3 regions of the Arthrobacter sp. Y-9 genome follow, and region 2 is predicted to be linked to each of the others. Evidence: riboswitches for the same ligand, from Rfam matches in the RefSeq annotation. Region 2 holds a riboswitch; each other region holds the start of a gene.

What was found. Region 2 has a riboswitch for S-adenosylmethionine ahead of P9849_RS15135 (DUF1737 domain-containing protein). Riboswitches for the same ligand answer to the same signal wherever they lie in the genome.
Region 1: it holds a riboswitch for S-adenosylmethionine, as region 2 does, so the genes downstream of both, P9849_RS03650 (hypothetical protein) here and P9849_RS15135 (DUF1737 domain-containing protein) in region 2, are expected to answer to the same signal.
Region 3: it holds a riboswitch for S-adenosylmethionine, as region 2 does, so the genes downstream of both, P9849_RS05035 (bifunctional o-acetylhomoserine/o-acetylserine sulfhydrylase) here and P9849_RS15135 (DUF1737 domain-containing protein) in region 2, are expected to answer to the same signal.

Annotation. Positions count from the first base shown of each region.
Region 1 is NZ_CP121463.1:812,218-822,588, reverse strand. Features, by position in the region: gene P9849_RS03655 (cupin domain-containing protein) at 1-568, opposite strand, end outside; SAM riboswitch class IV at 812-920, shown strand; gene P9849_RS03650 (hypothetical protein) at 932-1,234, shown strand; gene P9849_RS03645 (VIT1/CCC1 transporter family protein) at 1,286-2,377, shown strand; gene P9849_RS03640 (YdcF family protein) at 2,508-3,539, shown strand; gene P9849_RS03635 (MarR family transcriptional regulator) at 3,534-4,040, opposite strand; gene P9849_RS03630 (CsbD family protein) at 4,266-4,442, opposite strand; gene P9849_RS03625 (GlsB/YeaQ/YmgE family stress response membrane protein) at 4,527-4,790, opposite strand; gene P9849_RS03620 (hypothetical protein) at 4,836-5,150, opposite strand; gene P9849_RS03615 (sodium:solute symporter) at 5,603-7,123, opposite strand; gene P9849_RS03610 (thiamine pyrophosphate-binding protein) at 7,338-9,029, shown strand; gene P9849_RS03605 (DUF5129 domain-containing protein) at 9,274-10,371, opposite strand, start outside.
Region 2 is NZ_CP121463.1:3,331,036-3,341,406, reverse strand. Features, by position in the region: gene P9849_RS15175 (circularly permuted type 2 ATP-grasp protein) at 281-1,879, shown strand; gene P9849_RS15170 (alpha-E domain-containing protein) at 1,935-2,861, shown strand; gene P9849_RS15165 (transglutaminase family protein) at 2,858-3,727, shown strand; gene P9849_RS15160 (hypothetical protein) at 3,858-4,121, opposite strand; gene P9849_RS15155 (hypothetical protein) at 4,336-4,557, opposite strand; gene P9849_RS15150 (hypothetical protein) at 4,772-5,035, opposite strand; gene P9849_RS15145 (O-succinylhomoserine sulfhydrylase) at 5,279-6,484, opposite strand; gene P9849_RS15140 (rhodanese-like domain-containing protein) at 6,488-6,889, opposite strand; gene P9849_RS15135 (DUF1737 domain-containing protein) at 6,886-7,146, opposite strand; SAM riboswitch class IV at 7,383-7,489, opposite strand; gene P9849_RS15130 (prolyl oligopeptidase family serine peptidase) at 7,677-9,614, opposite strand; gene P9849_RS15125 (hypothetical protein) at 9,611-10,371, opposite strand, start outside.
Region 3 is NZ_CP121463.1:1,157,015-1,167,385, forward strand. Features, by position in the region: gene P9849_RS04990 (SIS domain-containing protein) at 154-1,068, shown strand; gene P9849_RS04995 (ROK family protein) at 1,184-2,113, shown strand; gene P9849_RS05000 (1-phosphofructokinase family hexose kinase) at 2,110-3,096, shown strand; gene P9849_RS05005 (class II fructose-bisphosphate aldolase) at 3,093-3,941, shown strand; gene P9849_RS05010 (DeoR/GlpR family DNA-binding transcription regulator) at 3,938-4,783, shown strand; gene P9849_RS05015 (histidine phosphatase family protein) at 4,850-5,530, opposite strand; gene P9849_RS05020 (type II CAAX endopeptidase family protein) at 5,621-6,445, shown strand; gene P9849_RS05025 (hypothetical protein) at 6,495-8,105, opposite strand; gene P9849_RS05030 (VOC family protein) at 8,351-8,989, opposite strand; SAM riboswitch class IV at 9,117-9,234, shown strand; gene P9849_RS05035 (bifunctional o-acetylhomoserine/o-acetylserine sulfhydrylase) at 9,320-10,371, shown strand, end outside.

The DNA of each region.
Region 1 (10,371 bases), 1.1 Mb from region 2:
CGGCGGCGGGAACCAGGACCCAGAGGACCTCGACTTCTTCATCGGTCGGGTTCAGCCAGGTGTGCGGCTCACGGCCGGGGAAGCTCAAGGTGTCGCCGGCGGAGAGTTCGTAGCGCTCATTGGAGAGGATCAGCACGATCCGGCCCTTGACCACGTGCAGCACATCGACGTCGCAGTCCACGGAGTAGAGTTCCGACTCGCCCTTGCCTCCGGGCTCGATGACTCCCCTCAGCAACTGCACCCGGCGTTCGGACCGTGCGGTGAGCAGGGTCTCGATGATCCCGTCGCCACCGAACGAGATCTTGGGAGCCTCGTCGGCCCGGGTCAGCGCCACGTCGGTCGCCGCGAACAGATCACCGATGTCCACCGACAGCACCTGGCAGAGCGTGACGAGGGACGCCACGGAGGGCGAGGTCAGATCGCGTTCCACCCGGGACAGGAAGCCCTTGGTCAGGCCGGTCACCTCGGCCACCTGCTCGATCGTCATGCGCTGAGCCTTGCGGGCCGCACGGATCCGCGAGCCGATGTTGATCGGCGCGTTGCTCGGCTCGATGGGGAGGGCTTTCATGGTGGCCTTTCAATCGCGGGCGCCGCTCGAGGTGGGGGGATCCACGAGTTGGGCACGGAAGTGTTCCCGGTCACGTTGGGCAGCTTCTGGAAGCGAGTTTAGTACCAGGGATCAAGTTATGCCTGCACCTCAACTTGGATCCGTCGCAACCGGAGTCTCCCCAGCTCAACACCGCGTCACAGGACCCCCGGCCGACCGCAGATCCCTGCCGCGCTCCGCCGTCGTCCGCTACAGTGTAGTCAGCTTCACGAGAGGTGGCGCCAAGCTCCGACTGGCCACCCGCCAACCCCATGTTCACGGGTGGCTCGGATGCAGAAGCGGCCCCGTTCTCCTGGCGGGGCAAGAGCACACGCAAGGATTCTCATGTCCGTCACCGTCCTGCCCGCCGTCGACCTCCAGAGCGGCCGGGTCACCCTGTTCCTCCACGGCGCCAGCCACCACTACTTCTGCGCGCAGCCGCATCAGCTGATCGACGCGCTGAACCGGGCGGTCCGGCCCCCTGTCTGGGAGGACGACGGCGTGCTGACGGTCCGCGTCGCGGTCACGGGTCTGCGGGCCGGACGGGAGCTCAGATTCAGCCTTCAGCCGCTCTCCCGATTGCGGTCCACCGAAACCGGAAGCGTCGGTGAACCGTCCGAAAATCCGCGGAATTTCGCGCTACAGTGAGGGCTGCGCAATGGGGCGCCACCTCCGACCACACCTCAGGAGCAGGATCCCATGAACACCCCTCAAGCGTCACCCGCCGATATCCGGCGCTGGCAGCAGTACCTTGCGGACGAACGCGCCGAAGCCTCCGTGTACCGCGATCTGGCGGCCCGTCGCGAAGGCGAGGAGAAGGCGATCCTCCTGGCTCTCGCGGAAGCCGAGGGCCGGCATGAAGCCCATTGGCTGACACTGCTGGGCGATCAGGCGGACAAGCCCCGCCATGCCTCCCTCAACAGCCGGTTCCTGGGCTTCCTGGCCCGGAACTTCGGCTCCGTATTCGTTCTGGCGCTGGCTCAGCGCGCCGAGGGCCGCTCCCCGTACGCGACCGATCCCCACGCCACCCCCGCCATGGCCGCCGATGAGCAGATCCATGAAGAAGTGGTGCGAGGCCTCGCCACCCGCGGCCGCGCCCGGCTGTCCGGGACGTTCCGCGCCGCCGTGTTCGGGGCGAACGACGGCCTGGTCAGCAACCTCTCCCTCGTCATGGGCATGGCGGCCACCGGCGTCGACAGCCAGGTGGTCCTCTTCAGCGGCGTCGCGGGCCTGCTGGCCGGCGCCCTCTCGATGGGCGCGGGCGAATACGTCTCGGTCCGTTCCCAGCGGGAACTCCTGGAGGCCAGCCGCCCCACACAGATCACGCTCGACGCCGCACCGCGCCTCGATCTGGAGCACAACGAGCTCGTCCTGGTCTACCTGGCGCGCGGCATGAGCCGCGAAGCCGCCGAGCACCGCGCCGCGGAACGGATGGGGCGCTTCAGCTGCGACTGCGACCCGAGCCTCTCCCTGCATCCCGAGGCCCCCGAGACGACGAACGACCATGAGGAGATCGGCACCGCCTGGGGCGCCGCCTCGTCCAGCTTCTGCTTCTTCGCCTCCGGCGCGCTCATCCCGATCCTGCCGTTCCTCTTCGGCATGAGCGGTTTCGGCGCGCTGGCGCTGTCGGTGGTCCTGGTGGGCCTGGTGCTGCTCGGCACGGGCGCGGTCGTTGGGCTGCTCTCCGGCACGTCGCCGCTCAGCCGTGCGCTGCGTCAGCTGCTGATCGGACTCGGCGCGGCCGGGGCCACCTACCTTCTGGGCCTGCTGTTCGGGGCCACGATCGGCTGATCCGCTCACTGACCGACGACGGCGCACCCTCCCCTGGCACACAGGCGGAGGGTGCGTCTTTGCCCACATACGGCTCGCGGCCACCCGTCCCCTCCCGGCCTCTGCGTAGAGTTACGTGCGGGAGGAACGTATGGACAACATCACCAGGGTGATCCTGGAGAACATCACCACGGTGCTCGCCATCGTGTTCGCACTGGCCGCCGCCGTGAGCACCTGGAGGGACCGCCGCCGCATGAGGAACGGGGTCTTCCTGCTCCTCGCGCTGGGCTTCGCGCTGCTGAGCCTGGGCCGGAACGACGACACGGCGTGGCTGCTGCTGATCGTCGTGCTGCTCGCCATCCTCGCGGTGCCCGTGCTCGGACTCTTCCTCGTGGTGAACGGCGTCGTCATGCTACGGCGCGAGGGACGGTCCATGGCGAATCTGCTGTCTCTCGCCGTGGGCCTGCTCGTGCTGTTCGCCCCCTTCCTGCTGGGGCTGCTCGAACGGTTTGCCGGAGGTCCCGAGGCACCCCTCTGGGTGAGCATGGTCCCCTTCCTCCTCTTCATGCTGGTGGCCTATGTGGGCTTCGTGTTCTGCGCATTCCTCCTGTACTCCTTCATCTACGCGCGTACCCGGAGCAAACAGGTGCCGGATTACGTCATCATCCTCGGGTCCGGCCTGATCGGCGGGAAGGTCCCCCCGCTGCTCGCAGGGCGTCTGGACAAGGCGGTGCAGATCCACCGGGCGGCGCCCGAAGGGTCTCGCCCGGTGCTCATTCCGAGTGGCGGCCAGGGCCCTGACGAAAGCCGCAGCGAGGGCGCAGCCATGGCCGAGTATCTGGTGGACGCCGGCGTTCCCGAGTCCGATGTGCTGCCGGAGACCGAGGCTCGCACCACGATGGAGAACCTCGAGTTCTCGCGTGCTCTGATGACGAAGAACGATCCGGTCGTCACGGTGACGACCAGCAGTTATCACGTCTTCCGGGCGGCGATGTACACCCGCCGTGCGGGGATGAAGGCAGTGGTGCGTGGCTCGAAGACCGCGGCCTACTTCGTCCCCAGCGCATTTCTGCGCGAGTTCGTCGCCGTGTTCCTGCAGTACAAGTGGATCAACTTCGGCGTGTGCGCGGCGATCGTGCTCGGCTGCCTCGCGCTGCTCTGGGAGTCATACCGCTGGTCATGACGTCTTCCGGAAGACGCCTGAGCCGGACTCCCGCAGAGCGGCGATGCAGTCCGTGAGGAACCCCTCCACGATCGAGAGTTCCTCATCGTCGAAGGACCGGGCCACCGCGGTCAGGGCTTCTGCCTGGACTTCCAGGATCGAATGGACCACGGTCCGTGCACGTTCGGTCGGATGCAGGATGTTGAACCGCCGGTCCCTGGCATCGGGCTCGCGGACCAGATAACCGGCCCTCTCCAATCGCGCCACCAGGGTGGTGGTGGAGGCAGACGAGAGACCCAGATGTCTCTCGATCCTGGAGGCCGTGACCTGCCGGTGTCCGGACTCGGCGAGCAGGTACCGCAGCGCGGCGAGGTCGGTGGAGTTCACGTTCAATTCCTCGCGGAGGCCTTCACGGGCCTGTTCCGCGGCGATCGTGAACTCACGGAGATGATGGAGGGCGGAAAGCGCCTGGTCGTGACGATCGCTTTCCTGCCAGCGCCTGTCGATCAGTTCGAGCGCCATCGAAAATCAACCTTTTCGATTTCGGGGTACTACGGGCCCGCTCTCCCGGGATGTCTCGTCACCGCACGGGACCAGCGGGGCGATGCGCCACCGGGGTCTTCACGCTCCCCCGGCGCGCTGACGAGCGGGAATCTCTTCCCGCCGGCAACCCGTCAGGGCCGGCACCCCCACGATGATGTGGGTCGATGCCGGCACCGACGAAGGCGCAGGGTCAATGACCTTGGGTCACTTGTCTTTGAAGGCGTCCTTGACGTCCTCGCCGGCCTGCTTGACGTCACCCTTGGCCTGCTGAAGCTTGCCTTCAGCCTCCAGCTTGTGGTTGTCCGTCGCCTCGCCGATGACTTCCTTGGCCTTGCCGACCGCCTGATCGGCAGCGTTCTTGGCCTTGTCGATGAAACTCATGATGTTCTTCCTTTCAGTGAGTGCTGAAAACCGTGGCGGGCCGTGAGGGCACGACACTGCGGACGGCTGTGAGGGTCCGAGTCCTCAGGCCCGGCTCTTGCGGGTCAAAGCCCCCCAGACGACCAGGACCAGCACGGCGCCGCCGATCGCGAGCAGCCAGGATCCGAGGGACCAGAAGCTGTTGACGCCCTCGTGGAACAGTGCCGATCCGATCCAGCCACCGACCAGCGCGCCGACGACGCCCAGGACGAGCGTCGAGAGCCAGCCGCCCCCGTGCTCACCCGGAGTGATGGCCTTGGCGATGGCGCCTGCGATCAGGCCCAGAATGATCCAACCGAGAAATCCCATGATTTCCTCCTCAAATAGTGCTGAACAGTGTGTCGGTGAAGATTGTCAGGCGGTGGCCAGGGCGGGCTGGGAACCCGACCGGTGATCCGCGGGGTGCGCGTCGGCCGTGGCTTCGACGGCGAAGCGGACGTGACGCTGGACGAAGCTCGCATCGAGCAGCTTCTCCATGTCCGGAATGAGCCGCTCCTCGACGAGGGCCATCACCGCCACGGGGTCGGCGGTGCCGCTCATCGTATAGACGGCGTGCAATACGAGCCCGTCGGAGTCACCCTCGACCCGGACGCTCGCGTCGGCAAGCGCAGGGTGCGCCTTCGCCGCATTGACAGAGGCCCTGGCAACCAGGCTCTGGTAGCTTTCCATCTCGCTCTCCCGAATTCTCTGAAGTGTGCAACTCAAGAAATGCAACCGCCCGCAGGCGGGGGAACCGTGATCCGCTCCTCCCCCAGCCGGCGGCGGAATGGATCATGCGCATCACGCTAACACATAGCTCGCTTGTCTAGCTAGTCGTCGAATCAACGCTTCGCACTGAGTGCAGTTCCCCTACATTCGTGATCTTTTGGCGATCAGCGGCACGCATCTCTTTAGATAGCTAGACTTCCGATCCACCGAGACCCCGCGGTCGAATGGCTCTTAACGGTCAGCGCGCTGCTCAGATCACCCGCCCCGGGACGCACGAAACCCGCCCCGGTCGGTGACCGGGACGGCTTGCGTGTGGAGTGGACTTCAGTGCCGCAGCGCGGCGCCGACGACCCCATCCAGGGATCCGGCGTCGCTCCTCACACCAGGCTCTGGACGGAGGTGCGGCTACGCCGTCAGTGCGCCGGGATGACCGGCTCTTCTTCGGCGTTCGCGCCGGCCAAGCGGGCGTTCCACGCCTCGATGACCTTCGTGTCCGTGGGCGGGGTCATGAGCGACACCGCGATGTAGACGACGGCGGAGGAGATCAGGCCGTAGTAGATCGGCTCGTTGGCGTAGACGCCGTCGAGCGGGACCTTGGCGTTGATCTCGAGGATGATCATGGTGCCGAGGGTGACCACGGTGCCGACGGCCATGGAGACTGCGGCGCCCATTCCGGTGCCGCGCTTCCACACGAGACCGCCCAGGATCGCGACCAGGAGGCCGCCCACCAGGATGTCATACGCGATGGTGAGAGCCGCGACCACGTCCTTGACCAGGATGGCGAGGATGATCGCCACCACGCCGAGGCCCAGGACCCAGAGACGGTTCTCCTTGACGTCCTCTTCGGGATTCTTATCGTGCTCGACGGCCACGTTGCGGCCGAACCAACTCGCCACGAACGGAGCGACGTCGGTGCGCGCCACAGTGGCTGCCGCGATCAGAGCGCCGGAGGCGGTGGACATCATGGCCGCGACGGCGGCGGCGAGTACCAGGCCGCCGATGGCGACCGGCAGGATGTGGGTGGCGACCTCGGCGTAGACCACGTCCTTGCCGAGGTTCGCGACGTCGATGTTCGGCAGGGCCACGTGGGCGGCCATGCCGATCACGGCGCCGGCCAGGCCGTAGAGGATGCAGTAGACGCCCGCCGTCGCGCCGCCCCAGCGGGCCACGCCGGGGGTCTTGGCGGTGAACACGCGCTGCCAGATGTCCTGGCCGATCAGCAGGCCGAGGGTGTAGACCACGAAGTACGTGATGATGGTCTGCACGCCGATGCCGTCCCACTGGAAGAACGAGGCGTTCACGCGCTGCTTGATGCCGTCCCAGCCGCCGGCCGCGCCCAGGGCGAAGGGCAGCATGAGGAAGAAGACGCCGATGGTCTTGATGAAGAACTGCACCTGGTCGGCCAGGGTGATGGACCACATGCCGCCGATGGTGGAGTAGACCAGCACGATCGCGCCGCCGATGGCGATCGCCAGCCAGCGGTCCCAGCCGAAGAGCACCACGAAGATGGTGGCGTAGGCACTGGTGGACGTGGCGCAGAGCATCAGCGTGTACGCCAGCATCACGATGCCGGAGGTCTGCGTGGCGCGCGTGCCGTACCGCAGCGTCAGCATCTGGGACACGGTGTAGATCTTCAGCTTCTGGATCATGCCCGCGAACAGCAGGCTGAGCAGCAGGACGCCGACGCCGATCGCCACCACGAGCCACATGCCGGAGATGCCGAACTTGTAGCCGAGGCCGACACCGCCGACCGTCGAGGCTCCGCCGAGGACCACGGCGGCCATGGTGCCGGTGTACAGCAGGGGGCCGAGGCGGCGGCCCGCCACCAGGAAGTCGCTGTTGTTCTTCGTCCGGGATTTGCCCCAGAAACCGAAGGCCAGCATTGCCGCGAGATAGAGGATCACGATCCCCGAATTGATGATGTTTCCGTCCATGGTGAACCTTACTCAAAGGGTGGTGCGCTGGGTCACGACCGAGCGTGACGACTGACACAAGGGTAAGTTTCCGCTTCAACCAAAGTCAACCAATCAGCAACAACGGGTGCATATTGGAAAACTCCTGGGTAGCATGGTGTTGCGCGCATCACCTTCCACGGAAGCCGCCGAAGGCCGGTCCGCGCCCACACGAACTGCTACCCGAGGGGGAGAAATGTCCGGAGAGCACCCGGCAGTACGCAACGGCGGCGACCTGGTGGTCGAGACCCTGCAGGCCCTCGGCGCCCGCACGGTCTTCGGCATCCCCGGCCAGCACGCGCTGGGCCTCTTCGACGCCATGGGCTGCGGACGGCCGCACTTCGTCTCCAGCCGCATCGAGAACAACTCCGCCTTCGCCGCGGACGGGTATTCCCGCGCCACCGGACAGCCGGGCGTCCTGTTCCTCTCGACCGGCCCCGGGGCCCTGACCTCCCTGGCCGGGTTGCAGGAGGCCTACGCCACGGGCGTTCCGATGGTCGTCGTCGCCAGCCAGATCCCCACGCCTGGTCTCGGGGCACGGCGCCGCGGCATGCTCCACCAGCTCGACGATCAGGCCCTCGCCGCCTCCCAGGTGACGAAATCCCAGCGGACCATCCAGCACGCCTCCGCCATCCCCTCCGCCCTCCGCGACGCCTGGGCCGAAGCCATCACCGCACCTCAGGGACCGGTCTGGGTCGAGGTGCCGCAGGACATCCTGCTGGAACCCGTCAGCACTCCCCCGGTCCGGGACATCACGGCCGAAGCCCACCCGGTCCCCGCCCGCGCCGAGCTGATCGAGGAGGCCGCCCGAATTCTGACGTCGGCCCGGCGGCCACTCGCGATCGCCGGTGGCGGCGTCCGTCGCGGGCAGGCCGAAGCCGCGCTCCTGGAACTGGCGGAAGCCCTCGACGCCCCGGTCATCTGCTCCCCCGGCGGCAAGGGCGCCTTCCCGTGGGAGCACCCGCTCTCGCTGCAGTCCTGGATCGAGGACGTGCACATGAGCGAGTTGATCGAGGACGCCGACGTGCTCCTGGCCGTCGGGACGTCGCTCGGCGAGGTCACGTCCAACTACTTCACCCTGGCTCCGCGGGGGCGTCTCGTCCAGATCGACGCGGAAGCCCGCGTGCTCGAGTCCAACCATCCCGCCCTCGGGATCCACGCCGACGCCGGTGAGGCGCTGCCGGCGCTGCGGGCCGCCGTCGTCGGGCTGCTTCGGGACCACGAGCCGCAGGACCACGACGGCGCCGCCCGCGACTGGCACGGCCGCTCCCCTCGCGAGGTGGTCGCCACCGCCCTGGACACCGTCCGCGACCGGCTCGCCGGTCAGGGCCTGGACCATGAGCTGGACTTCATGGCGGCCGTCCGCGCAGCCGTGCCCGACGGGATGCAGACCTTCTGGGACATGACGATCTCCGCCTACTGGGGCTGGAGCTGCTGGGACGCCCGCGCGGGCCAGTTCCACTCCGCCCAGGGCGCCGGCGGCATCGGGTGGGCCTACGGGGCCGCGATCGGCGGGTCCGTCGGCCTGGGCGAGCGCGTCCTGGCGGTCTCCGGCGACGGGTCCTCGATGTACTCGATCTCCGAACTCGCCACGGCCCGGCAGCACGACGCCCCGGTGACCTGGCTGATCGTGGACGACGGCGGCTATGGCATCCTGCGCGAATACATGGAGGGCGCATTCGGCAAGGCCACAGCCACCGAGCTGTCCCGGCCCGATTTCGTCGCCCTCGCCGAGTCGTTCGGAGTGCCGGCCCGCCGTGTCGCCGCGGAGGACGTCGAGCAGGCGCTGCGGGAAGCCCTCGAGGCGGAGGGGCCGAACGTCGTCGTCGTCGACACGAAGCTGCGGATGTTCGCCCCGACCCACCTGGACCGCCCGGTCACCCTCTGACCCCGCGGCACAGGCCCGTTAACGCCGTCGGCCCCGGGCTGGCGCGGTCTGCTGGTGACCACAGCACGCCGCCTCCGGGGCTGACAACGGGATTCGGGTAGTAAAGGGCCTCCGTCGATCGGCGTCACCGTCCCCTCTCGCATCATCCACGGCCCGGCGCTTCCGTTCCGTACTCACCACTGTGGCCGAGCAACATGGGACGCGCCTTGCCGCTGCCTGGGGCGTGACTGGGAATCGCGTCGCCTCAGAAACTCGACGAGCTCCCCGAGCCCGAGAAACTGCCGCCGCTCGACCCATAGCCCGTGCCGCTGCTCGAGGAGGACGACGACGCGGCGCTGCGCGCCGAGTCCACAGCCTGCTGGCCGGCGTCGAGACCGCTGCCGAAGTTGATCACCGAGATGATCGGGACCCGCGGGAAGGCGACGTCCACGATGCTCCCGTTGTAGCGCCGGGTGTCCGGCCGGGACGCGGACGCGGCGTCGATCTTCTCCCGCATGAGTTCGGCCTCGCGCTCGGACCGCGTGGTGGCCGCGATCACGGCGTCGGCGTGCCGCTGCAGCAGATCCGCCATCTGCTCGCGTTCGGCTTTGAGGGCGTCGAGTGCCGCGTCCGGGGTGACGCTGCGGTCGTCCAGTCCGGCTTCCAGCCCCGAGAGCCGTTGCAGCGCCCCCGCGGCATGGGCCCTGAGCGCCGCGGCGGATTCGAGGCCTGCCCCGGTCGGGTTCCCGTTGAGCATCTGTTCCACCTCGGACAGCTCCGCCACCAGGGCCTCGGACTGCCGGCGCCACGCGTCCCGCCAGCTCGAATTGAGGTTGAGGAGCGCGTTGGAATCGGCGATCGCATCGTCGAGGCCGTCCAGGGTCTCCGCCTGTTCCTGGAAACGGGTGGCATCGGAAACGGCCGTGGCGACGGACCGCTCCTTGGGGGTCATGGCCGCGAGCTTGTCCCGGAGCGTCGTGGTGTCCCGCAACTGCTCCTCCAGGGTGTGCCAGCGTTCGAGCACGCGGGACCCGTACGCGGAGGTGTCCGGGATGGTCGACGCGTTCAGCTCGGTCTCCTGGAGCTGGAGGGTGACCGAGGCGTAGGCGCGGTCGCCGGCGTCGAACGCCTCGGCGAACTTGCGCCGGTTGTTGGCGCGGACCCCCGCCCAGATGCCTCCGCCGACCAGCGCGCCGCCCCCGACGATCCCACCCGTCCACAGCGTGGCGGGCGACAAGTACCAGGGCCGTGCGATCCGGGACGCCGCGGACCGGACACCCTCGATGGTGCCGTCGGTCCACTGGGCCTCACGGAAGAGCGACTTGGTGTCTTCCTGGATCGCTGTCTGCTCGTCCAGGGGGAT
Region 2 (10,371 bases):
AGGAGGAGGCGTCGCGCGGTCCGGCGCCCCGGCGTCGTGCGTTCCCTGCCCAGGACGGCTGGGAGGCTCCGTCCCGCGTCACATTCCCGCGAATAAGCCGGCGGTCCCGTGGTGCGCGCCCGGCGCCACGGGACCGGGCGCCGCCGCCCCGGTGCGCTGACCGGCCAGGACACCCGCCGGAAACACCCTGGACATCGTGGGGTGACTGCTGGAAATCCGCCTGACACATCCCGGTGGGAAGCTCTGTTTCCTCAGCTTCACCGCGGTCTTTGGAGGGGTCATGCCGGCATCATCATCGGATCTGTTCGCCAGCTATTCGGGGGCCTTGGCCGGCTCGAAAGCCTTCGACGAAATGTTCATCGCGGCTGCGGCCGGCGGAGGTGCGGAGGCTGCGGGTCTCACAGCACGGGGCTCCTACCGCCAGCTGACGTCGGTCCTCGCGGGGCTCACCCCGGACGACATCGCCGCCCGGGCGGAGGCCATGGCCCGCACCTTCCTGGACCGCGGCGTCACCTTCGACTTCGCCGGCGAGGAACGGCCGTTTCCCCTGGACATCGTCCCGCGCGTCATCGACGCCCAGGAATGGCAGGGCTTGGAACGAGGCGTGGCCCAGCGGGTCCGGGCCCTGGAGGCCTTCCTGAACGACGTCTACGGCGCACAGGATGCCGTGCGCGACGGCGTCCTGCCGCGCAGGCTCATCACGTCCAGCAAGCACTTCCACCGCCAGGTCCACGGCTTCCGTCCGGCGGGCGGCGTCCGGGTGCACGTGTCCGGGATCGACATCGTCCGCGACGGCGAGGGCACGCTGCGCGTGCTCGAGGACAATGTGCGCGTCCCGTCGGGCGTCAGCTACGTCCTGGAGAACCGGAGGGCCATGGCGAAGGCGCTGCCGGAGGTCTTCAGCCAGCAGTCCATCCGCCCGGTGGAGGAGTACCCCCGCCGCCTGCTCTCGGCCCTGCGGAAGACCGCCCCGGAAGGCGTGGAGGACCCGACGGTCGTGGTCCTGACCCCGGGCATCTTCAACTCGGCGTACTTCGAGCACACCCTCCTGGCAGGGCTGATGGGCGTGGAACTCGTGGAGGGCCGGGACCTCACGTGCCGCGGCAATCAGGTCTTCATGCGGACCACCTCGGGGGAGCAGCGCGTGGACGTGATCTACAAGCGCCTCGACGACGAGTTCCTGGATCCCCTGCAGTTCCGTGCGGATTCCATGCTGGGCTGCCCCGGCCTGGTCAACGCGGCGCGGGCGGGCGGGGTGACGATCGCGAACGCCGTGGGAAACGGGGTGGCCGACGACAAGCTCATCTACTCCTATGTCCCGGACCTCATCAGGTACTACCTGGGCGAGGAGCCGATCCTGGCCAATGTGGACACCTTCCGGCTCGAGGAGGACGCGGCCCGCGAGGAGGTCCTGGACCGGCTGCCCGAACTCGTGGTGAAACCCGTGGACGGTTCGGGCGGCAAGGGTCTGGTGATCGGCCCCGACGCCACCCGGGAGGAGCTCGACACCCTTCGCCGGCAGCTCCTCGAAGACCCCCGCGGCTGGATCGCCCAGCCCGTGCTCCAGCTGAGCACCGTCCCCACCCTGCACCGCGAGCGGTTCAGCCCCCGTCACGTGGACCTGCGGCCCTTCGCGGTCAATGACGGCGAGGACGTCTGGGTGCTGCCGGGCGGCCTCACGCGGGTGGCGCTCAAGGAGGGCAGCCTCGTGGTCAACTCCAGCCAGGGCGGCGGGTCCAAGGACACGTGGGTGCTGGGGGAGGAGACGGGTGCGGCGGACCCCGGGCCGTCACGGCGGCGGTTCGGCCACAGCGCACGCACGAGCGTGTGGCCCGTGGAGACCAGCTGGCGCGATTCCCAGGCGGGGCAGCAGCAATGAGTGCCGCGCGCCGTCGTCGTCAATCCCATCCCGCACCGTACGTCAGGAGGACATCATGCTGAGCCGGATCGCCGAGTCCCTGTTCTGGATCGGACGCTATGTGGAACGCGCGGACGGCACCGCGCGCATCCTCGATGTGCACCTGGAACGCCTCAATCATCTGCCGCCGGAGCAGCAGCAACAGGTGGCCCGGGACCTGCTGCAGGTCATGGGGTCGCCCCTGGACCGTCAGGACATCACCTTGCCGGAGCTGCTGCGCGTCCTCGCCTATGACCGGTCGAGCCCGACGTCGATCGCCGGAGCCCTCGGAGCCGCGCGGGAGAACGCCCGGCGGGCCCGGGAGACCGTCTCCACAAGCCTGTGGGAATGCCTGAACACGACGTACTTCGGGCTCAGCCGGCACCGCGAGGACGTGGCGGGGACGTACCGCTTCTGCCAGTGGGTGATCGAGCGGGCGGCCACCACGAGCGGCCTGACGGACAGCACCATGAGCCACGACGACAGTTGGCTGTTCATGGTCCTGGGCCGGTCCCTGGAGCGTGCCGACATGACCGCCCGGATGCTCGCCACGTGCGACGCCAACCCCGCGGGCGTGTCCTGGGTGAACATGCTGCGCTGCGCCGGGGCGTACGAGTCGTTCCTGCGCACGCGCCGCGCCGCGTTCGATGACCGCAACGCCGCCGAGTTCCTGCTCATGGACCGGCAGTTCCCGCGGTCGATCGTCTACTCGCTCAAGAACGCTGACGAGGCCCTCGCCCTGCTGGAGCCCAGCGACCAGCGCTCCGGGATGTTCAACGACGCCCGGCGCATCGTGGGCCAGGCCAGGACGTTCCTGGAGTTCCACCGCAGCGAGAACCTCATGGACGAATTGCCGGAACACATGGAACGCATCCAGCGATCCGTGGCGCGGGCCTCGGAGGAGATCGCCCGCAGGTACTACAGCGCCCGCGAAGAGCAGGCCTGGGTGGGAGAACTGTCATGACACGTCTGAAGATCGTGCACCGCACCGGATACCACTACAACAAGCCGGTCCTGGTCAGCTACAACGAAGCACGGATGACGCCGCCCACGGAGCCCGGGCAGACGGTGCTCGGCTCGCGCATCACGGTCGAACGGCCCGGCGCCACCCAGGCCCGGTACGCCGACTACTGGGGCACCCAGGTCACCACGTTCGAAGTCCACGAGCCCCACGAGTGGCTCGAAGTGGTGGCCACCGCCACGGTGGACGTGAACCGCGAACAGGCTCCGGCGCCCGACGGCGAACCGCTCGGCTGGGCTGAGCTGTCCAGCCGAGCGGTGCAGGACGAGTTCAGCGACCATCTGCCCCAGACGCGCCTGTCCGCGCCGGGCGAGGAGGCGACGGAACTGGTGGCGGCGCTCGCCGGACGGCCGACGCCGAAGGCCGCCGCGGAGGAGGTGTTCTCGAGGCTGCGGGGCGAGATGACGTACATGCCCGGCAGCACCGGCGTGCACACCGACGCGGCGCAGGCGTGGGCGCAGCGACAGGGGGTCTGCCAGGACCTCGCGCACCTGGCCATCGGCTGCCTCAGAAGTCTCGGGATCCCCGCCCGGTACGTCTCGGGCTACTTGCACCCGCGGGCGGAGGCCGACCCGGGCCAGACCGTGGCCGGGCAGTCCCACGCGTGGCTCGAATGGTGGGACGGCGCCTGGCACAGCTGGGATCCGACCAATCACAAGGCCGCCGGGGACTTCCACGTGGTGGTGGCCCGCGGCCGGGACTACCGCGACGTGGCGCCGCTCAAGGGCATCCTGTCCGGCGGCGGGGGCTCACGGCTGGAGGTCTCGGTGGATATGACCTGGCTGACCTGGGACTCCGTGCGGGCGTAGGGGGGGCGGCGGTGCGCACCCGCCGTCGTCGTACGTCCGTGTCGCGAGGGAACAGTTGGCGCCCTCTCCGCGTCGTTTTGCGGGCGCGAGCTGTTCCCTCGCGGTGGCCTGTCAGGGCACCGCCATCGGTTCAGTGCGAGGCCTGCTCCTGCTCGTTGGCATTGCGGGCGGCGGCGGTGCCCGCAACGCTCAGGGCGTGGGCCGCGTTCGACAGCGCCGGGGCGTGGGTGGAATCCCACTCGGTCCGGAACTTCTCCGCGTCCGGACCCATCCACCGCGTGCTGTTCAGGGTGGAGGAGAGGGCGGTGCGCTGGTCGTTCAGCACGTCGGCGCCCTTCTGCATCCTCTTGCCCAGGGTCCTGAGCTGCTCGACGTTCGCGCCCCATACGGCCATGACATCCTCCTCGGTGTTCTGCCCGGGGGCTGTCGCGGCCGGGGATCCTGCGATCACCGTACGCAGCCCCTGCCCCCGAGTCGATGGGCAGCGCTCCCCATGCTGGCGAGTTCGCGTCCCCACTCCGCGAGGGAGCAGTTGGCGCCCTCATGGGAGGGTTTTGGGGGCGTGAGCTGTTCTCTCGCGGCGAGGGGCGGGCGGGGGTGCCCGGAAGTCACCGCTGAGCGTCTTCGCGCATCCAGCCGCGGGTCAGGACGACGTCCGTGATCAGCTCCGCGCCCGCGACCACCCAGAACAGCCACGCGGGGATCACGCCGAGGATCGCGCAGACCGCCAGGCCGAGGATCATCGCCCCGATGGCGTACCCGACGACGCGTCGCGCGGCCGTCGCCGAGTGGGTTTCCGAGTACTCCCGCAGGAAATGCTGAATAGTCATCAAGAGCCGACCCTATCGCCTCAGCAGCCCGCCCCCCACTCCGCGAGGGAGCAGTTGGTGCCCTTTCAGCGGGGTTTTGGGGGCGTGAGCTGTTCTCTCGCGGCAGGGTGCGGGGCGGGGCTGTGTTTTAAATGCCCGACGGCGGGCGCCCCGTGTGTGGGGTGCCCGCCGTGGGTGTGGGTCCAGGTTCCCCGCCGTGGGTGGGGTGGGCCGCTTAGTGGGAAGCGGTTTCCTGTTCCTGGGCGTTCTTGGCCGCGCTCTTGCCGGCGGTGCGCAGTGCTTCGGCGACCTTGTTCAGGGCCGGCACGTGCTGGGACTGCCATTCGTTCTTGAACTTGTCCGCGTCCGGGCCCATCCACTGGACGCCGTTGAGTGCGCTGGTGAGCTGGTTACGCTGCTCATCGATGGCCTGTGCGCCTGCTTCGAGCTTCTTACCCAGTGCGCGAAGCTGCTGGACGTCTGCACCCCAAACTGCCATTTTCCTACTCCTTGCTCGTGGTGAACCCGGCCTGCCCGGTTTCTGTTGACTCAAAACTATCCGGACCGCGCACGAACCGTCGATGGGTAGGGGTACCCATGGAGTGCTCCCCATGGTCGGGGTTGTTATAGCACGCGTGGGCTACAAGGCGAGGCGAGACCCGGCCCGGACGTGATGCGGGGTCAGTTGATGCCCCATGATCACCGATCACGCGGCATCGACTGACCTCACATTCCAGGGGCGCTAGCCTGCCAGCGCCTGCTCGAAGTCGCGGATCAGGTCGTCCACGTCCTCCAGCCCGACCGACAGGCGCACCACGCCGTCACCCAGCCCGATCGAGGCCCGGCCTTCCGGGCCCATGGCGCGGTGCGTCGTCGTCGCGGGATGGGTGATGAGGCTCTTGGAGTCGCCCAGGTTGTTCGAGATGTCCACGACCTTCAGGCCGTTGAGCAGCGTGAACGCCGCGTCCTTGGCCGTGCCGCCCGGCAGTGGCGCGAGCTCGAGGGTCAGGACCGTGCCGCCGGCGCTCATCTGCCGCTTCGCCAGTTCGAACTGCGGGTGCGACGGAAGCAGCGGGTACTTCACCCAGGTCACCTGCGGCTGCTGCTCGAGCCACTCGGCGAGCTTCAGGGCGGAGGCGGATGAGTGCCGCACGCGCATGTCCAGCGTCTCCAGACCCTTCGTGAGCACCCAGGCGTTGAAACTCGACAGCGACGGCCCCGTGTGCCGCATGAGGTTCTTCACCGGCCCGTCGATGAACTCCTTCGTCCCGAGGATCGCGCCGCCCATGACGCGCCCTTGGCCGTCGATGTGCTTGGTCCCGGAGTACACGACGACGTCGGCCCCCAGATCCGTGCAGCGCTGCAGCATGGGGGTGGCGAAGACGTTGTCGGCCACCACGGTGGCGCCCGCGGCGTGCGCGAGCTCGCTGACCGCGGCGATGTCCACGATCTCCTGCATCGGGTTCGACGGCGATTCGAAGAACACCGCCTGCGTCGGCACGGACAGGGCTTCGCGCCACTGATCCAGATCGGGCCCGTCGACGAACACGGTCTCCACGCCCCAGCGCGGCAGGATCTCGTTCAGGATCACGAAGCAGGACCCGAACAGCGACCGTGCAGCGACCACGCGGTCCCCGGCGGCGAGCAGCGCGCCGAGAGCAGTGAACACCGCGGACATGCCGGACGCTGTGGCGAAGCACGCCTCGGTGCCTTCGAGCAGCCGCAGCCGTTCCTGGAAGGTGGCGACGGTCGGATTGCCGTACCGCGAGTAGACGAAGCGTTCGTCCTCACCGGTGAAGGCGCGTTCGGCGGCCTCGGCCGAGTCGTAGACGAAGCCCGAATTCAGGAACAGCGCCTCGGAGGTCTCATAGAAGCCCGTGCGGTCCAGCCCGCCACGCACCGCCTGAGTGGCCGGCGACCAGGAAGCGGCCTCAGGATTGAACGCCATGCCTCACGCTCCGATGGTGGTCGGCAGGCCGCTGTTCTTCCAGCCGTTCACGGTGCGCTCCCCGAAACGGTCCGGGACGCCCTCGAAGCCTTCCAGGACGTTGTACGCGGACCAGCCCGCCGCCGTCGCGGCTTCCGCCGCCGCGATGGACCGCTGCCCGGAACGGCACAGGAACACGAGGTCCGCGGTGCCCGCCTCCGGCGCCTGCTCGGCGAGCTCCGTGAGGAACCCCTGGTTCGGCACGCCGCCGGCAAGGTTCCACTGGATGAACAAGGGATCGCCGGACGGGGCCTTCGGGCGGCCGATGTGTGCCCACTCCGCTTCGGTGCGCACGTCCACGAGGATGGCGCCGTCCTTGAGCTTGTCCCAGGCCTGCTGCGGCGTCAGGTCACCCGCGTAGCTCACAGGGCACCGCCGTAGGGGGCGAAGCCGGTGGCGGGGACGGCGTACGGGTCGACCACGGGGGCCGGCGGCGCGGGCGGCGCGTACGGCAGGACGACGGCCTGGGCCGCGATCACCGTCTCCCCGTTGAAGGTCACGGACGGGCTCCCGTAGAGGATGTACCCATCGGCCAGGGCGGCGGAGACCCGCTCGCAGAACTCGCGGGTGTCCGGGCCGGTCAAGAGGCGGTAGGGCAGGCGGGCGGGCGCTTCGGCCGTCACGTCCTGGGGCGCGACGGCGGGCACGGCCACAGTGGTCTGCTCGGCGGCGGGGGCGGTCGCCGTCGTCGTGGCGGCCTTCGCGGAGGAGGCCTTGGCGGCTGCCGGCTTGGCGGCCGCAGCCTTCGTGGTGCGCGGAGCCCGGGTGGCAGGCTTGGCCGTGGTGCTCCGGGGAGTCGTGGCCTTGGCGGTTCCGGCAGGGGCGGACGTGGGTTCTTTGCGGGCAGGCAAGTGGGGCTCCTTCGCGCTTGCAGTTGACACATGCCGAGTAGTCACCTGAGGCACCCCGCCGCGTGTGGAGGGTTGCCGACCGGTCAGTCAGGGCTTGTCACCGGTGCTCGTTACTCTGCAAAAAATCTAGCACCAGCCCCCGGGGAGAAGTGTGACGGGAGGCTTCATCTTGTGTCATGAAACCGGGAGGAAACGGCGGCGGAAACCGCGACGCAATCGTCGACGGAAACCGCACCCCCGGAAACGTGGTTCACCCCCGGAAATTTCAGGGGGTGAACCACGTTTCCGTGGGTGAAGGCGCGTCAGTCGCACCGGTCCGCGACGGCCCGGGCGAACGCGAGCACCGTGGCCGAGAAATCGAGGACCTCCGTGGCCCGCCGCTGGCCGTGCCCGGAGCCCTCCTCTTCGCGGAGCCAGGCGAGGCCGCCCCGGTCCCGGTACAGCCGGACGAACTCGCGAGCCGCCTCGTTGTCGACGCGTTCGTCCCGCCCCATGACGCAGCACAGCAGGGCCGGGGCCTTGTCCAAGTGTCCGGTCCCGCGGAGCACGTGGAGAGGCGACGCCGCGGCGCGCTCCTCCGGCGGCCATTCCCCGTCCGCCCCGAATTCGTGGCGCCACTGCCCTCCCAGGCCGTGCCGGTCCAGGTCCACGATGTCCAGCAGCGGGGCCACGGCGATCACGCCGCCGAAGGCGGATGGTTCCCGGAGCGCCGCGGCCGTCACGACGAAGCCGCCGTGCGAAGCCCCCACCGCGACCGTCTGACGCGGGGTGGTCCAGCCTTCCGCGGCGAGGAAGCGCGCGACGTCGAGCAGGTCCCGGACCGTCCGCGTCTTGCCGGAGCCTCGGCCGGCTTCGTGCCACGAGGGCCCCAGCTCGCCGCCGCCGCGCAGCTGGGCGGCGGCGTGAACGCCACCGCTCTCGAGCCACGCGGGCACACTCGGTTCGGCCTCGGGGTGGTGGCGGACCCCGAAGCCGCCATAACAGCTCAGCAGGAGCGGCGCTGGACTCCGGGGCAGGCCGCCCGGCCCGAGCGCGTCCGCCCGGATGGAGACGACGACGGGCACGGGTGTCCCGTCGTCCGCCGTGCCCAGGAGCCGCCGATGGACGATGTCCTCCGGGCCGCCGGTTCGGTGCGGCGTGGAGGACGGTTCCCCAGGCCGATGCGTGAGGGGCAGACACGCGACGGCGGACGGTCGTTCGGGGGATGCGGTGCGGATCCACAGCGTCCCGTCCGGAGGGTCACCGGCCGCGGTCCGGCTCAGGGACAGCTCCTGGAGTCGCTCGGCCGGGGCCAGCCGCACCAGGTCCGATCCGTCGAGGTCCAGGGTGGTGATGCCCTCGCGTTCCACCGCGCGGAGGGTCCCGGCGGGTGTGTCGAGCCGGGCCAGCACGCGCTCGGGCGCCGGACGCGCCTGGCCCGGGCGGTCCGGGCGCGGGGTCGCTCCCGGACGCGCAGGCGCCGGAGCCGACCCTGACCCCGACGGCCCTGACCTCGACGACTCCGACCCTGACGGCCCAGGCCGCTGGGCGCCAGAATCAGGGCCGCCGGCCGGGCCCGGGGGTTTCAGCGGGACCCAGGCGTCGCCGTCGTGCGTCCACTGCTGCTCGGGGCGCCCGGGAGCCCGGGAGCGCAGGGTGAGGGCGTCCCCGTCGGCTCCGAGGGTGAGGCGCCGCCCTTGGAGGTCGTCCACCAGGCTGTCCGGGAACGGCAGGACGGAGGGCCGCCCGGACGGTGGGGTTCCGTCGTCGGCGTCGCTCAGGAACCAGCCCACGAGGCGCTGCGCGCCGGGCTTGCCGTCCAGCATCCACAGCCGTTCCCCGCCGTGGGTCCACACGGGGACGGCGTGCCAGGAGTGGGCGCCGCGCAGGGGACGGGCGGGACGGCCAGGGGTCAGGAGCCAGACCTGGGCGAGTTCGTCGCCGTCGCCGCTGAGGAGAGCCGCCACCTGCGCCCCGTCCGGGGCGAGGGCGAATCCCCGCACCAGCAGTCCGTCCGGAGCGGGCAACGGTGTCCCCGGAGACGTCCCCGGGGGCGGTCCGGAGCGCAGGTCCCACGCTTTCCGGAGCGCGGTCGCGGAGGCGACGTGCAACGCGGAGTGGGCGTCGTCACGGCCGCGCCAGAGGAACGCCGCCACGTCCCCCGAGAGCTGGGGGATCCCCTGCCGCGGACTGGTGTCCCAGCGCCGCAAGAGCCGCCGGAAATGCTCCTGACCTGGGCCGGAACCGGGGATGCCGTTCACCGGCCCACCGTGTCCCGGGGTCCGTCGGTCGAGTCTGAAATCCAGGCCAGGTGGCCGCCGTCGCGGAGCGGGCCTTCCATCCGGATCGTGCGCCACGTCGTCCCCGGGGCGGCGGTGTCCACCAGGTGCAGCTCGCCGTGGCCGCCGCGGGTGACGGCCACGAGCTCGGAGGAGGGGGAGGCGGCGATGGCCCGCCGGTCGGCGTCGTCCCAGGGCTCGTGCCCAGGACGCGGGGCGTGGTCCATGGCGGGCAGGTCCCAGCGGCCACGGACCGGCAGACCGGCCGGGCTGTCCGGCTCGGCCGCGCCGCCCGTAGCCCCCGGGCTGTCCGGAACGCCCGCCACGCCCAGGTCGAGGACGGTCAGCCGGTCCCCGTCCGGGTGCACCGACGCGACGGCGACCCCCGTCGCGGTCAGTGCGAAGCGGAAGATCAGGCCGTCGTTGAGCGGCGCTATCCGGGTGTGGCCGGAGCCCAGGTCATGGACCCACAGGCGGTTGGTCCAGGACGTCCACTCGCGAGGATTCCCGCCGCCCTCCCGCAGCACGGCCACCAGGAGACGCCGTTCCGGGTCGAACCGCAGGAAGTACGCGCGGCCCGGCGCGATCCACGGCAGAACCTCCCGCGTACGCGGCTCCGGACCGTTGACGTCCACCTGTTCGAGGCCGCGTCCGGTCGCGACGTACAGCGTCCCGGTGGCGGGGTCGTAGGCATCGCCGTGACCGTCGGCCGGGAAGCCGTCCAGGATCTCTCCGCGCA
Region 3 (10,371 bases), 1.4 Mb from region 2:
TGTGGACGTTTGGGCGGCGATGCAGTAGCGTAAAACTGATTGATTGAACCCCGGTCCACGCATGTTTGATCATGAGTGGGGTGATTACCACTCATGCCGGGGTTTGTCCCGACCGACGATCACCCCAGAGACACCACAGAGAAGGAGTCAACGATGACGGAGCCCGTGCTCGGCGCCTACATGGACGAGGAACTCAGCTCGCAGCCCCAGGTCTGGGCGCAGGCGCAGGCGCAGAGCCGGGAGGAAGGACTGCTGCCGGCCAAGGGCCAGAAGATCGCCGTCATCGGCTGCGGCACCTCCTGGTTCATGGCGCAGAGCTACGCCACCGCTCGCGAAGCGGCAGGCCACGGTGTCACGGATGCGTTCGCCGCGTCGGAGGCCTTCCTGAACAGCAATAGCCCGGAGCGCGGCTATGACGCCGTCGTCGCGATCACCCGCTCCGGCACCACCACCGAGGTGCTGGAAGTCCTGGCGCAGCTCAAGGGCAAGGTCCGGACGATCGCGCTCATCGGTGACATCAACTCGCCGATTGTGGACCTCGCCGACGTCGTCATCGGCCTTCCGTACGCGGACGAGCAGTCCGTGGTGCAGACCCGCTTCGCCACCACCGCCCTCGTGTACCTGCTGACGAGCCTGGGGGAGAGCTTCGACGTGGCGATCGAACAGGCGAAGGACGCCGTGAGCGCCCCGGTGTCCCAGGAACTCCTGGACGCCGAGCAGTTCACCTTCCTCGGCCGCGGCTGGACCGTGGGCCTGGCACATGAGGCCGGCCTGAAGATGCGCGAGGCCGTGCAGGGCTGGACCGAGTCCTACCCGGCCATGGAGTACCGCCACGGCCCGATCTCCATCGCGGCTCCGAACCGCGTCACTTGGCTCTTCGGCGAGGAGCCGGAAGGCCTGTCCGCCGACGTCGCCAAGACCGGCGCGCTGTACATCACCTCGGGCCTGCACCCCCTCGCCGATCTGGCCCGGGTGCATCGCGTGACGCTGGAACGCGCCCGCGTCCGCGGCCTGAACCCGGACCTGCCGCGCAACCTCACGCGCTCGGTCATCCTCGACGAGGCCTGAGGCCTGAACCCACGGCCCGCGCACCTCGGCGCGCGGGCCGTGGGACGGCGCCCCTCACGGGCCGCCACGCACCATCAGCAGGACAGTACGGTCGGAAGACGGACGGGCAGGAAGCATGGCACTGGGATTCGCGGACGCAGGGGTACTCGCCTTCGACGTGGGCGGCACGGACATGAAGTCCGGGGTCGTCAACGCCGCGGGCTCGGTGCTCGCCCTGCGACGGCACAAGACGCCGCTGGACCCGGACCGTCCGGGGGAGGCGATCCTGGAACGGATCGCCGAACTCTTCGCCGAGTACAGCCGGCAGTACCCGGTCGGGACGTTCGAGGCGGTCGGCATCACCGTGCCCGGACTCGTGGACGAGGCCCACGGGATCGGCATCTATTCGGCCAATCTGGGCTGGCGGAACTTCCCGTTCCGTGAGCGCGCGGAGGAGATGCTCGGCATGCCGGTCGCCTTCGGCCACGATGTCTCCAGCGCGGGTGCGGCCGAGATGGAACTGGGCGCCGCCCGCGAATTCCAGGACGCCATGGTCATGGTGGTCGGGACCGGGATCGCCGCCGCGATCTTCACGGGTGGCCGTGCCGTCTCGGCCGGCGGCTTCGCGGGGGAGATCGGCCACTCCATGGTGCCGGACCCCGAGGGCCAGGGCAGCGTCATCCTGGAATCCGTCGGCAGCGCCGGGGCCATCGCCAAGCGCTACGTCCGCCTCACCGGCACCCCGGTGGACGGGGCCCGCGAAGTCCTGGAACGGGCGCTCACGGGTGAGCCTGAAGCCCTCAAGATCTGGAATGAGGCCGTGGAGGCGCTCGCGTTCAGCATCTGCCAATGCGTTTCGATCCTGGGGACGGAGGCCGTCGTGATCGGCGGCGGGCTCTCCGCCGCCGGGGAGGCCCTGCTGGATCCGCTGCGCCACGCCGTGGATCACGCGCTCGACTTCCAGCGCCGCCCGGTCATCCGCGCCGCGTCCCTCGGTCAGGACGCCGGGATGCTCGGCTCGGCGCTGAAAGCACGCGCCCGTCTCCTGGAGGTGCGGCTGCCGTGAGCGACACGACCCTGACGCCGGACGCCCCGGAGCCGCAGCCCTCGCCGGGCCGCGTCGTCACCGTCACCCCGAACCCGGCGCTCGACACCAGTTACTTCCTGGAACGCATCGAGCACGGGGCCAGTCACCGTGTGGCGCCTCCCTTGGCCCGCGCAGGAGGCAAGGGGCTCAACGTCTCCCGGGTCGCCCATCAGCAGGGCCGCTCGACGCTGGCCATCGCCCCGGTCGGCGGCGCCACAGGGGAGGTCTTCGCCGCGGAGCTGGAAGCCAGCGGGGTCCCGCACCGGCTGGTCCCGGTCGAGGCCGAGACCCGTCGCAGCATGGCCTTCGTCGAAGAGGCCCTCGGCGACACGACCATCTTCAACGAAAGCGGGCACGCCCTGGCCGCCGCCGACTGGCAGCGGCTCGCTGCCGCCGTCGTCGACTCACTGCAGGACGCCGCGGTCCTGGTGGGCTCCGGCAGCCTGCCGCCCGGGGCGCCCGGCGACTTCTACCCGGCCCTGGTGACGCTCGCGCACCAGCACGGCGTCCCGGCCATCATCGACACCTCGGGTCCCGGCATCCTGGCCGCGGCACGTGCGGGCGCCGACGTGCTGAAGCCCAATCACCACGAACTGCTCGAGGCGTTCGACGGCGACGACCTCCCCACGGCGGCGCGTCGGCTCCTGGACCTGGGCGCCCGCACGGTGGTGGTGAGCTCCGGAAGCGAGGGGATGCGGCTCTTCTCCGCGGACCATCCCCGGCATTGCTGGCGGGCCCGGCTCCCCGAACCCCTGCGCGGAAACCCGACCGGCGCGGGCGACGCCGCGGTCTCCGCCCTGGCGACGGCGCTCGCCGAAGGCCTGGACGACCCGGAAGATCTGCTGCGGCGTGCCACCTCCTGGTCGGCGGCCGCGGTCCTGATGCGGGGAGCCGGCGAGATCTCGCCCCGGCACACCGAACTGGAACAACACCTGATCATCACCCTGGAGGAACTTGCATGAGCCTGGTCAGCACCCGCACCATCATGGACCGCGCCACAGGACGGGGGAGCGGTCAGGGGGCGTTCAACGTCATCCACCTGGAGACCGTCGAAGGGCTCATCGCGGGTGCTGAGCAGGCGGGCCTGCCGCTCATCCTCCAGATCTCGGAGAACTGCGCCAAGTACCACGGCGGACTGGAGCCCATCGCGCTCGCGACGCTGTCCGCGGGCCGCGCCGCCGGGGTCGACATCGCCGTGCACCTGGACCACGCCGAAAGCGAGGAGCTGGCGCGGCAGGCGGTCGACCTCGGCTTCGGCTCCATCATGTACGACGGCGCGCACCTCGACTACGAGGAGAACGTCGCCTCGACAGTGCGCGTGCGGGAGTACGCGCACGCCGCGGGCGTCTACGTCGAGGCGGAGCTGGGCAAGGTGGGAGGCAAGGACGGGGCTCACGCGCCCGGCGTGCTGACCGACCCGCAGGAGGCCCGGGACTTCGTCGCGGCCACCGGCGTCGATGCCCTGGCCGTGGCGGTCGGTTCCTCGCACGCGATGACCAGCCGCGACGCCCAGCTGAACCTGGAACGCATCGCCGCCCTGCACGCCGCGCTGGACGTGCCGCTCGTGCTGCACGGCTCCTCCGGCGTCTCCGACGCGAACATCCAGGCGGCGATCCGTGCGGGCATGACGAAGATCAACGTCTCGACACACCTTAACGGTTTCTTCACACGGGCTGTGCGCGAGTACCTTGAAGCTCATCCGGATATTGTGGATTCCCGGAAATACCTGGGGGCGGGGCGGGCTGCACTGATTCCAGAAGTGGCCCGGCTTCTGACTCTCTTCGACACTGCGGAGCGTGCTTCATGAACCGGACCGACCGATTGACGGCCATTCTCGACCTCCTGGCCGAGCGTGGCCAGATCGAGGTGGAGGACATCGTCACCCAGCTGGGCGTCTCTCCCGCCACGGCACGCCGTGACCTGGATTCGCTGGCCAAGCAGCGGCTGCTGAGCCGCACCCGCGGCGGCGCCACGACGGGCTCCGTCTCCTATGACCTGCCCGGCCGCTACAACCGGGACGACAACGCCGAGGCGAAGCAGCAGATCGCCCTCGCCGCGTCCTCCCTCGTGGAGCCGTACATGGTGGTGGGCCTGGGCGGAGGCACCACGAGCACGGCCCTGGCGCAGGTCCTGGCCACCCGGGATGACCTCAACGCGCCGTCCAACCGGCCCACGCTGACCGTGGTCACCAACGCGATCAACATCGCCTCTCAGCTCGCCGTGCGCCCGAACATCAAGATCATGGTCACCGGCGGCATCCTGAATCCGCGCTCCTACGAACTGGTGGGTCCGTTCACGGACACCATCATGCAGAAGGTGGCGCTGGACATCGCGTTCATCGGCGTCAACGGAGTGGACCCGGTTCTCGGCCCCACCATCAACGACGAGGGCGAAGCCCAGGTGAACTCCCTCATGGCCAAGCGGGCCCTGGAGGGCTACATCCTGGCCGACTCCTCGAAGATTGGGAAACGGGCCTTCGCCACGATGCACGGCTTCCAGATGCGCAACCTCATCACGGACGAGGGCATCTCCGCCAAGGACCTCAAGGCCTTCCAGGACCGCGGCACCAAGGTGCTCGTGGCCCGGGACGGCGTGGCGGATCACCGGCACGCGTCGTCGGTCCCGACCGAGGAGGAACCGGCGCACTAGGGCCGGGCGGCCAGGGCCGGTCCGCCTTCACGGCGGGGCCGGGCCACGTCCCAGACGTGGCCCGTCTCAGAAGTGCAGCGGCGGCGCATCCAGGACGGTCGCCGTCTCACGGCATTGCGTCCACTGGCTGAACGGCGCGTCCAGCCGGTACTTGCCGTGCTCCTCGCGGATGAGGGTGCGGATCTCGGCGTTCCCCGGGTTGTTGAGCGACTCGAAGTACTCCACGGACCAGTGGAACCAGCGCATGCAGAACAGCCGCATCGTGAGGCCGTGCGTGACCAGGAGCGCGTTGGGGGCGTAGCTCGGCTTGGACCAGTGACGGTACAGGGTCTCCATGAAGCTGGAGATGCGGTCGTAGACGTCAGACCCCGACTCACCCTCACGGAACCGGTAGAAGAAGTGGCCGTACGCGTTCCGGAGCTCCTTCTGATCCGCGATGTCCCCGGCGATCTGGAAGTTCGCCCAGTCCTGCTCCCGGAGACGCGGCTCCTCGATGACGCGTTCGGTCAGATCGCCCAGTCCCAGGGCGTCCAGGGTCTGATAGGCCCTCAGGTACGGTGAGACGTAGACGCAGACCTGCTGGCCGTCCAGCTGCCGGCGGATCTTCTCACCCGCCTGACGGGCCTGCTCCACTCCGAGCTCGGTGAGCGGAATCCGGTAGTCCGGGACCCGGTTGTAGATCCCGGTGTCCACATTGGCCGCCGACTGCCCGTGCCGGATCATGATGATTTGCTGCGGCGCACTCATAGGCCCAGCTTAGGCGCACCGCCGGGCCACGGGGCGCCGCGGGTTCGGCGGAGTGTGCGCGTGTCCGCGGCGCGTCACTACAGTGGTGACATGCCGCGCCTGAAGCCGTCCCCGCCGTCGTCGTCCCTGGACTGGGAGCCTCTCGCGGACGAGGGGCGACGGCGGCGCCTCTGGTGGGAGATCGCGCTCGTGCTGGGGCTGTCCCTGGGACAGTCGGCGGTGTACTCGGTGGTGCAGCTCGCCGACAAGCTGAGCCGCGGGCCGCTCTCCTCCGCGACGTCCACCCTGAACCCCTCCCGCAATCAGCGGGAGTTCTTCGATCTGCTCTACCAGCTGCTGGACATCGTGTTCTCGCTGGTGCCGGTGCTGCTCGCCTTCCATCTCCTCGCCACCTTCCTGCCCTGGCGCGGCGAGGCGGGACGGAAGCCCTGGCGGGGGATGGGCTTCGACCTGGCACGGCCGGCGCGCGACGCCGGGACCGGCCTGGCGCTCGCCGTCGGCATCGGCGCGGGGACGCTGGCGCTGTACGCGGCAGGCCGGGCGCTCGGCGTCACGACGGCGATCATCCCGGCCGCGCTGGACGCCCACTGGTGGACGGTGCCGGTCCTGGTGCTGTCGGGCATCCGGCACGGCGTGCTGGAGGAGACCCTGGTGGTCGGCTACCTGTTCCGGCGGCTCGGGCAGCTGCGCTTCTCTCCACTGTGGATCGTGCTGGCCAGCGCCCTGCTCCGGGGCAGCTATCACCTGTATCAGGGATTCGGGCCGTTCCTCGGCAATGTCGTGATGGGGCTCGTGTTCGGCTGGGTGTACCTGAAGTGGCGGCGCGTGATGCCGCTCGTGGTGGCGCACGCTCTGCTCGATGTGGGGGCGTTCGTGGGCTACGACCTGTTCGGCAAGGCGATCGGGCTGGGCTAGGCACGGGCATCCGGGCCGGCTCGGGCATGGGTGCCAGGCACCCATGCCGTCAGCGGGCGCCGAGCAGTTCTTCGCTGAGCGCCGTGGCCAGCTTGTCGAAACCGTTCAACCGCTCCCGGGCCGCCGGCGACACCGTGCCGGTGCCCTGGCCGCGGTCCGGCAGGGCCGACATCTCGACCAGCAGCAGCCCCGGCGTCTCGGCCGTGGTGTCCGCGATCAGGGCGGTGCGCCGCGTGTCCGGGGCGCCGCGGACCGCCTCCCCGGCACTGGCCTTGGCGGAATGCCCCGCGAACTCGGTGTCGCGGGCGGTGCGGGTCTTCGTGAGGAGCAGCTTGCTGTTCAGCGGCAGATCCGCCACGGCGCCGATGCGGACCACCACGCTATGACTCGGCTCCACGAACTCGCACAGCACCGGGAGGACGCCGGAGTCGAATGCTCCGCCACCCGGCGGGACGGCCGTGACCGCTTCCAGTGACGACCCGGCGATCCTCCGGACCGTCGGGGCCGCGGCCGTGCACAGGGTGTCTGCATCCGCCGCGCCGAGTGTGACCGTCTGCCGCGGGTCCGAGGCTGCTGCGGCGCCTGTGGCCGGCGCGCATTGCCGGAGGTCCTGGTCCACGACGTGGGAGCACGCCCCGACCGCGGCGAGATCCGGCTCCGTCGCCGAGTACACGAGGGGCGTCTTCGCCAGGGTCTGCGGCGCGGCCTTGGCGAGGACGGGGACGAGCTTCTGCGCGAGGGCGGAGGCGTCGGCGCACGTCGCCGCCTCCGCCTGGGCCTGAACGACGCGGTCGCGCACGGGCGTCTGGTTCGGCCAGGCATCCCAGAGGAGCGTGCAGCCGGCTCCGGAATCCTTCCAGAACAGGACCTCGGTCCCCGCGATCGGCCGCACCTCGCTGTCCTGCCAGCCGCCCCCGGTGCGCAGTTCCGCCAGGGGTTTCCGGTAGGCGAGCGTGAGGGCCTGCCGCGTGTAGACGGGCGCGCCGCCCGAGGCCGCCGCGTCCCGCCAGACACCGCATTCGGCGAGGCTGCCGGTGAAGGACGTGCGGGGCGCCAGGACTTGTCCCGCCGGGAGTGGCCCGAGCGCCGAGGACAGGACATCGCACACGGAGACGCCGGGCCGGGGGTCCTTCCGCGCGAACGACGCCGGATCGTCCCGCAGGCGCGGAGCGACGGTCTTGGCGTACGCCTCGGGCTGCGTGCAGTCGTAGGCGCCCACCGGATCCTGGGCGAGGGTGATGGCGTGGTCGAAGTCGACCGGGAGGCTGATCGTGCACCGGCCGGTCGCCTTGGTGGAGCGGTAGGCCACCACCCCGCCGAGGTCGAGCCGCTCCTGTCCGTGCCGCTGGGACGCGGTGCTGTCCGCGTAGCTCACGGCCTGCACGCCCTCGTCCTGGACCCGGCAGTCGAAGGGGGTGGCGCTGATGAGTCCGGGTTTCCGTCCGAGACCAGTGGTGATGCGGGGGTCGAGGAGCGCGCAGGGGTCGACGGCCGCCAGCTGCCGCCGGACGGCGGCCTGGTCGCGGTCGGGGTTGCCCGCCGGGATGACCCGCTGCGTCGGGGACGGCGACGTCGGGGCAGGCCGGCCGCCGTCGGGGGTGCAGGCTGTGACCAGCACGGCCAGCAACGCGAGTGCGGCTGCGAGTGACGTTCTCTTCATGGGCCCTCCCTCTGGGCTCTGACACCACGCCCGCGCCGGCGAGCATGGCCTGATCAGCGAGCGGCTCCGCGGACCGTCCGGGGCGGTGACCTGCTCGGTGCGTGGCGCCGCTCTCTGGTGGACTCATGGTACTGAACACGGGCCGCCCCGGAAGAGGGGTGGCGCCGTGGCGCTGGGGTACGGCGAAGGCCGCCGTTCCGCGCGATGCGGAACAGGCGGCCTTCAGACGGCGTGGCGGGTGAGCCTCAGAGGGTCACGGAGCCGTTCGCCGTTTCGAAGGTCACGGACATGATGCCGGGGGTGCCGTGCGGAGCGATCCACTCCACGGCGACGTCCTCCAGCGGGTTCTCCACTTCCTCGCCGAGCCACTCGGTCACGCGTTCCGCGGAACCGGCGATGGTGAGGCTGGAGACCCGGACGTCGCTCGGGTACACGAGCGACGGGTGGAGGGTGGAGTCACCCTCCCACTTGAGCATGTACGGCACCTGCGGGTCCGCGATGAGACCCAGGATGCCGATCTGCTTCCAGATGAGCTCGCGGCCGTCGGGGAACTTGCGGTTCCCGGGGACGGCCTCGCGGCCCAGACGTGATTCGAAGGGGGCCAGGTCGTCCACGGCGACGCACCAGCCCATCCACCCACCGCCCATCGCGGAGCGGGCCCGCACGGCCTGGCCGAACGGCGCCTTGTCCGAAGCGGGGTGGTCCAGGACTTCCACGACCTCAAGATATTTGTGGTCGGCCAAGGGGAAGATCATGTTGCGGGTGCCGAAACGGGGGTGTACCCCACCGCGCACCGCGTGCAGTCCAAGAGCGGCAGAAATGCGCTCCGCCGTGGCCTCCAGGCCATCGCGTTCACAAGCGTAAGAAACGTGATCCATGCGCATGGCATCATCCTTGCACTTTGTGACTAGGCACTCAGCTTAGGGTTACCTAAGTCACGCGACAGCCTCTGGGACGTTCTGTGACGCACCCCTTTTCCGCACTCCCTCCGGCCCCCTACCCTGGGTTGCAGGTCATGAGTGCCAGCATCGAGCCCCGGCTTGCTGGCCGGCAACCCTCCGTCCGCGGCGGGGTGCCCCGGGTGAAGACCAGGCGGGTCGGCATGCACGCCGGCACGCAAGCGCGGGCCGTGGGCGCCGTCTCCTTCCTTCCGGAAGGCTGACGCCGCGATGGTGGGGGAGACCGTTCCTGGCCCTTGAAATCTAAGGAAAGCCATGACCAACAACTGGTCCTTCGAAACCCGCCAGATCCATGTCGGACAGGAGCCGGACGCCGTCACCGGCGCGCGGGCCCTGCCGATCTACCAGACCACGTCCTTCGTGTTCCCGAGCGCCGAGAGCGCCGCCAACCGCTTCGCGCTCGCCGAGCTGGCCCCCATCTACACCCGTATCGGCAACCCGACGCAGGACGCCGTCGAGCAGCGCATCGCCAGTCTCGAAGGCGGTCTGGCGGCCCTGCTGCTCAGTTCCGGTCAGGCTGCCGAGACGTTCGCCATCCTCAATGTGGCCGAGGCGGGTGACCACGTGGTGGCCAGCCCGAGCCTGTACGGCGGCACCTACAACCTCCTGGCCAACACCCTGAAGAAGTTCGGCATCGAGGTCACCTTCGTCGAGGACCCGGACAACCTGGACCACTGGCGCGCCGCCGTCCGTCCGAACACCAAGCTCTTCTTCGCCGAGGTCGTCTCCAACCCGAGGCAGGACATCCTGGACATCGAAGGCGTGGCCTCCGTGGCGCATGAATCCGGCGTCCCGCTGATCGTGGACAACACCCTAGCCACCCCGTACCTCATCCGGCCGCTCGAGTGGGGCGCGGACATCGTGGTGCACTCGGCCACCAAGTACCTGGGCGGTCACGGCAGCGCGATCGCCGGCGTGATCGTGGACTCCGGCAAGTTCGACTTCGGCGCGGACCCGGAGAAGTTCCCGGGCTTCAACACCCCGGATGAGAGCTACAACGGACTCGTCTACGCCCGTGACCTCGGCGCGGACGGCGCTTTGGGCGCCAACCTCAGCTACATCCTGAAGGCCCGCGTGCAGCTGCTGCGTGACCTCGGATCCGCCGTCAGCCCGTTCAACGCGTTCCTCATCGCGCAGGGTCTCGAGACGCTCAGCCTCCGCGTCGAGCGCCACGTGGAGAACGCGCTGAAGGTCGCCGAATTCCTGGAGGCGCGCGACGATGTCGAACGCGTCGCGTACGCCGGCCTGCCGAGCAGCCCGTGGTACGAGCGGGGACGCAAGTACGGCCCCAACGGCATCGGCGCCGT